2 regions of the Cupriavidus sp. 01L46 genome follow, and region 2 is predicted to be linked to the other one. Evidence: riboswitches for the same ligand, from Rfam matches in the RefSeq annotation. Region 2 holds a riboswitch; the other holds the start of a gene.
What was found. A riboswitch is a leader RNA that binds a small molecule or an ion and turns the genes downstream of it on or off. The one in region 2 is predicted to bind glycine.

Region 1 (3,203 bases), on a different contig from region 2:
CGCTGTTCAGCAACATCGGCTATGTGCTGATCGTATTGCTGACGCTGTCGCTGCTGGGCGTCAGATGGGAAAACCTGGCCTGGATCGTCAGCGCGCTGTCCGTGGGCATTGGCTTCGGCCTGCAGGAGATCGTCAAGAACTTCGTGTCGGGGCTCATCCTGCTGACCGAGCGCCCGGTGAAGGTCGGCGACATGGTAAGCATCGGCGGCYTGGAGGGCGACATCAAGCGCATCAACGTGCGCGCGACGGAGATCCTGCTGGGCGACCGCTCGACCGTGATCGTGCCCAACTCGCAGCTGATCTCGCAGAACCTGCGCAACGTGACGATGAGCAACAGCACGCAAGGCGTCGCGACGCTGCTGCTCACCTTCCCGCTGAACATCGATCCCGAACAGGTGCGCGAACTGCTGCTCGACTCCTATCGGGAAAATGAGGCGATCCTCGACAAGCCCGCGCCATCCGTCACGTTCAGCCAGCTGGCGCCGAACGGAATCACGCTTAGCGTGACGGGCTACGTCGGCAGCCCCCGGATCGCCACCGCGACCAAGAGCGACCTGTTGTTCGAGATACTGAAGCGGCTGCGCGCGGCCGATATCTCGCTGTCGGTCCCGCAGACGTTGCGGGTGGAGAATATGGCCGCGCTTGGRGCGTAACGCGTCCGGCCCCTTACGCGGCCCGTTACGGAGTCACCAGCGCCACCGAGTCCTGCACGCCATGCGCACGCCTGGCGCCCATGGCTTGCTGCACCACATCGCCGATCATGTCCGCAGTGACCGCCGACAGCGTCCATCCCAGGTGGCCGTGGCCGGTGTTGTAGAACACGCAGGGCGCACGGCCCCGGCCCACGCGCGGCAGCATGGTAGGCATCATCGGCCGCAGGCCGGCCCAGGGCACCACGCTGCGCGTGCTGACGCCGGGGAAGCACTGGTTGACCCACTCCACCAGCGGGCGGATGCGATCGGCGCGGATGTCGCGGTTGTAGCCGTTGAACTCCGCCGTGCCCGCCACGCGGAAGCGGTCAACGCCCAGGCGGCTGGTGACCAGCTTGGTCTCGTCGTCGAGCAGGCTCACGACGGGCGCGGCCGCCTGGCTTTGCGCGTCATTCAGGTTGACGGTGATCGAATAGCCCTTGACCGGATAGATGTTGACGCGATCGCCAAGGCTGGCCGCCAGCGCCCGGCTGGCCGTGCCGGCACAGACAACCACGCCGTCGAACACGCGCGATTCGGCCTGCTGGCCATCGCTGCTGACGATGGTGACCTGCCGGCCATCGGTGCTGACCGACTGGACATCCTGGCTGTACAGGCAACGCACGCCCAGGCGGTCGATGGCCGCGGCCATGCCGCTGGTGAACTTGTGGATGTCGCCAGTGGAGTCGCTCTGGGTGAAATAACCACCGTAGTACTGCCCGGCCAGGGTCGGCTCGATGGCGCGCATTTCTTCCGGCGTGACGGCGTGGCGCTCCAGCCCGCCCTCGGCCAGCAGCTTGGACACCCTGCCGGCATGCTCGAAACCCGCCTTGTCGCGATAGATATGGAGGATGCCTTCCTTCTTCAGGTCGAAATCGATGCCTTCGGCCGCCGCCCAGGAGAACAGGTGGTCGCGCGCGGCAATTGCCAGGCGCGTGGTCTCGATGGTGTTCTTGCGGTAATGGGGAATGGCGGCGATGAACTCGGCGAACCAGGACAGCTTGTGCCAGCTCGGGCGCGGGTTGACCAGCAGCGGCGCATCGCTCTTGAGCATCCACTTGATGCCCTTGAGGATGGTGGACCAGTGTGTCCAGACTTCGGCGTTGGAAGCGGAAAGCTGGCCGCCGTTGGCGAACGAGGTTTCCATGGCGGCATAGCGGTGTTTTTCGAGCAGCGTGACCGAGAAACCGCGTTTGGCGAGCGCATAGGCAGTGGTCACGCCGGTGATGCCACCACCGATAACGGCAATTGTTTTCATCTCTATGGTTCCAGGACGTCGGATGGGAGCCTCTTGCGCGGCATGCACAAAAGACGCCCCCTCTGTCCTTGACCTGAGAGATTCACGATACGCCACTTTGGGGGTGGCGAGGATCGCTTGCTCCTTCGGTACCGCCGGCTGACGAGCGCCGGGGTTCTTCAGAGTTCAAACGTGATACCGGTCCTTTTGCCTGAGAGTTTCCGGGGCGGTTGCTCCTTCGGCGCTGCCCGGCGCTTGGCTAGGCAGTCTCTCCCGATATCACTTTGCATGCCGCCGGGTAATACCAGGTGGCATGGCTCGGAACTTTAGCACTAGTCTGACTGCCTGGGGAAGTTCCCTGCGGGTTCAGGCCGCGAATTTCAGCGGGCGGGAGCTTCCTTGCTGGTGCCGCCGGAGGCGTCGGCCACCATGTAGATCTCGTAGTCGCTGTCGTGCATCGCGGACAGCGCGAAGGTGGTGTTGCAAACCTCGGTCCACAGGCCGGCCACGATGATCTTCTTGCGGCCGTTGGCGGCCAGCGCGTCGCGCACCTTCTGGTCGTCCCACGAGTTCATCGAGGTGCGTTCCAGCGTCTGCTGGCCGGGGAATACGTCAAGCAGTTCGGGGTAGGTGTAGCCGGAGAAAGACTCGCTCTCCACCGTGGTGATGGTGGTGGGGATATTGAAGATCCTGGCCGCCTTGGCCAGCCCGACCGCGTTGTTCTTCATCGCCTGGCGGTCCATTGACTGCACGCCGAAGGCCATCTACGGCTGGTGGTCGATGAAGATCAGCTGGCTGTTTTGCGGGGTCAGGACTTCGAGCTTGGCGTTGGTCATGATTTCTCTCTCCTTGGCTACTTGGCTATTTGGCCACTTGGCTACATGGTTGAATTATTTAGAACGTCGTCTTTGGCGCCGATCCGTCCATAGGTTGAACTTTATGGCAGAGCCGGCCGTCGATGTGATGAGTTCGTCGGATAACTTGTTCAATTTTATTGATTGATATTTTGAGGCACCAGGCGATGCGCCACAGAGGCCACGCCGCGCGAGACTCACAGCCGTAGCGAACGCACAGCCGCCGCGATATCGGCAGCAGCGTTGACCACTACCTGCTGATAGCCAGCGACAACGCCGTCCACGCCACCCGGCGCGGCCAACTCCGCCCGTGTGTGGCCCACCGTCACCCTGCCATCGGGCATTCGGCGCACGGTCCAGTTGACGATGGCGCTGACGCGTTCGTCGATCTGGGCATCGATCTGCACCACTTCCGCGCTGACG
Region 2 (3,203 bases):
GGCCGACAAGCGGAACACGACCGACTCCGCCTCGTGCTCCTCATCGTTCATCGGGTTGACGGCAATGGGGTCGCCCATGCCGTGCTCGCTCCACAGCTTCTTGTCGAACAGCTTGGGATTGTTGGAGATGACCGCGTTGGCCGCCTCCAGGATGCGCACGGTGGAGCGGTAGTTCTGCTCCAGCTTGACCACCTTCAGATCGGGGAAATCGGTCTGCAGCAGCTTGAGGTTGTCCAGCGTGGCGCCGCGCCAGCCGTAGATGGCCTGGTCGTCGTCGCCCACCGCGGTGAAGGCCGGCGCGCGCAGGTGCGAGCCGCCGGCGAGCTGCTTGAGCAGCTGGTACTGGCAGGCGTTGGTGTCCTGGTACTCGTCCACCAGGAAGTAGCGCAGCCGGTTCTGCCAGCGCAGGCGCACCTCTTCGTTGCGCGCGAACAGCTCAGCCGGCAGGCGGATCAGGTCGTCGAAGTCCACCGCCTGGTAGGCATGCAGCGTAGCCACGTAGTTGCGGTAGATCAGCGCCGCCTGGTGATCGTCGGGGTTGTCGGCCTGGGCGATGGCGGTTTCGGGATCGACCATGCCGTTCTTCCACAGCGAGATGGTGCTCTGCACGCTGCGGATCAGCTTCTTGTCGGTGGAGGCGAGCTGCTCCTGCACCATGCCGAAGCAATCGTCCGAGTCCATGATGGAGAAGCGCGGCTTCAAGCCCACGTGCTCGGCCTCGGCGCGCAGGATCTGCACGCCCAGCGAGTGGAAGGTGCTCACCGTGATCTGCTTGATGGGGATGCGCTTGCCCTCGCGCGTGGTCTTGCCTTCCATCAGCTTGGCGATCCGCTCCTGCATCTCCTTGGCGGCCTTGTTGGTGAAAGTCACCGCCGCGATGTGCTTGGGCTGGAAACCCTTGTCCTCGATCAGGTGGGCGATCTTCTGCGTGATCACCCGGGTCTTGCCCGAGCCGGCGCCGGCGAGCACCAGGCAGGGGCCGTCGAGGTAGCGAACGGCTTCGGATTGGGCAGGGTTGAGTCCGTGGGTCATGCGTGGCGGGAAGTGACGGATGTGCAGCGTGGAGGCGCGCGCTGGCTGGGCGGAGGGTGGATGCTAACACGCGGCCGAGGCACCTTTGCGGCAATGAAAGTGGCTCGGCAGGGAGGAGGTAACACTTCGTAAGGTCCGGATCCATGGGCATGCCGGCACCGTCTAACTTACATGTCCGCACGTGTGCGCTCCGTGCCGGATGCATGTCACGATACATTGGAGCGAATCATGAAAACCCTGCAATCCCTGGGCAAGGTCGCCTTGATCGGTATCGCGGTAGCGAGCATGGCCGGCTGTGCCGACATGACTCCCAAGCAACGTAACACCGCGATCGGTGCCGGCGTGGGCGCGGTCGGCGGCGCGGTGCTGACCGGCGGTGATGCGCTGGGCACGCTCGGCGGCGCCGCGGTTGGCGGCGTGATCGGTAACGTCACGACTAGCAACCCTCACAGGAGGTAGGCGAGCCGCCCGGCCCTTGCGCCGTTCCCATGGCGCCGGGGTCGGCGCGGACCGCGTTGACAAAGCCTGGGAGCTCCCGTAAATTGCGCGCATCCGACCGGGAGAGCGCGCAGATCTTGCGCCGCCGAAGGGGTATCACCCGAAAACTCTCAGGCACCATGGACTGGTTGGATCGGCTTGCAACATGCACACGATGCACGCCGTACTCTGGAGAGCGGCACCCGCCACTGATCGATCCGTCGACAGCATTGGTGAGCGTGCCCACCGAAGGGGCGCGCAAGGCTAGGGTTTCCAGCAATTGGGATCCCGCCTTGTAATCTCTCAGGTATCGAGGACAGAGGGGTCATCCGCCACAGCGGATCTGGCAGCGCTATGGCGCGCCGAATCCTGCGGCGGATGGCCCTTTTTCGTTTTCGAACCGAGATTTGCCTTCCCCCGAGGATTCCATGACGCTCCAGGCCACGCCCCTCAACGCCATCCACCGCGCACTCGGCGCCCGCATGGTCGACTTCGGCGGCTGGGACATGCCGGTCAACTACGGCTCCCAGATCGAGGAACACCATGCCGTGCGCAGCGATGCCGGCATGTTCGACGTCTCCCACATGTGCGTGGTCGACCTCAAGGGCGCCAATGTGCGCCCCTTCCTGCGCGGCCTTCTGGCCAACAACGTCGACAAGCTGCAAACGCCGGGCAAGGCGCTGTACTCCTGCATGCTGGATGAGAAGGGTGGCGTCATCGACGACCTGATCGTCTATTTCTTCGCCGAGGACGACTTCCGCCTGGTGGTCAACGCCGGTACGGCCAATGACGACATCCAGTGGATCGCGGCACGCAATGCCGCCACCGGCAGTGGCGTGGCCATCACCCCACGCCGCGGYGACAACGCGCCCGAAGGCGTGGAGCCGCTGGCTATCGTCGCCGTGCAAGGCCCGAACGCCCGCGCCAAGGTCTGGAGCGCCTTCCCCTCCACGCAACCCAGCGAAGCCCTGAAGCCGTTCAATGCGCTGGTCGTGCAGGATTCCGCGCTGGGCGAAGTCATGGTGGCGCGCACCGGTTACACCGGTGAAGACGGTTTCGAACTGGTGGTGCCCGCTGCGAATGTGGCTGGCCTGTGGGAAAAGCTGGTCGCCGAGGGCGTGCACCCGGCGGGCCTGGGCGCGCGCGACACGCTGCGCCTGGAGGCCGGCATGAACCTGTACGGCCAGGACATGGATATCCACACCTCGCCGCTCAATGCCGGCCTGGCCTGGACCGTGGACCTGCAAAGCGAACGCGACTTCACCGGCAAGGCGGCCCTGGTCGCCGGTGGCCAGGCCCAGCAGTTCGTCGGGCTGATCCTGCGCGAAAAAGGCGGCGTGCTGCGCGCCCATCAGAAGGTCATCACCCCCGCTGGCGAAGGCGAAATCACCAGCGGCACCTTCAGCCCCTCGCTGTCCCAATCCATCGCTTTTGCCCGCCTGCCGCGCGACGTGGCCATCGGCGCCGAAGTGCAGGTCGAGATCCGCGACCGCAAACTCGCCGCGACTGTGGTTAAACTGCCGTTTGTGCGCAATGGCAAGGCACTCGTGAGCTGAACGCTCGCACCGGTCACAGCGCGCCCGCCGGCGGTTACCCCGTCGAACATCGACATCCCCCGGCTGGCGCTGAATAACAAATTGAATCTGGAGCAATCCCATGAATTTCCCCGCCGACCTGAAATACACCGAGTCCCA

Region 1: linked by a shared signal. The riboswitch ahead of AC1DS3_RS07445 (D-amino acid dehydrogenase) and the one ahead of gcvT (glycine cleavage system aminomethyltransferase GcvT) in region 2 are both predicted to bind glycine.

What each region holds. Positions count from the first base shown of each region.
Region 1 is NZ_JBFTSF010000027.1:25,128-28,330, reverse strand. It holds gene AC1DS3_RS07450 (DUF3772 domain-containing protein) at 1-653, shown strand, start outside; gene AC1DS3_RS07445 (D-amino acid dehydrogenase) at 679-1,947, opposite strand; glycine riboswitch at 2,116-2,212, opposite strand; partial or broken gene AC1DS3_RS07440 (isochorismatase family protein) at 2,319-2,762, opposite strand; gene AC1DS3_RS07435 (PqiC family protein) at 2,978-3,203, opposite strand, start outside.
Region 2 is NZ_JBFTSF010000002.1:20,731-23,933, forward strand. It holds gene AC1DS3_RS01015 (UvrD-helicase domain-containing protein) at 1-1,032, opposite strand, end outside; gene AC1DS3_RS01020 (glycine zipper 2TM domain-containing protein) at 1,261-1,491, shown strand; glycine riboswitch at 1,580-1,667, shown strand; glycine riboswitch at 1,689-1,839, shown strand; gene gcvT (glycine cleavage system aminomethyltransferase GcvT) at 1,938-3,065, shown strand; gene gcvH (glycine cleavage system protein GcvH) at 3,166-3,203, shown strand, end outside.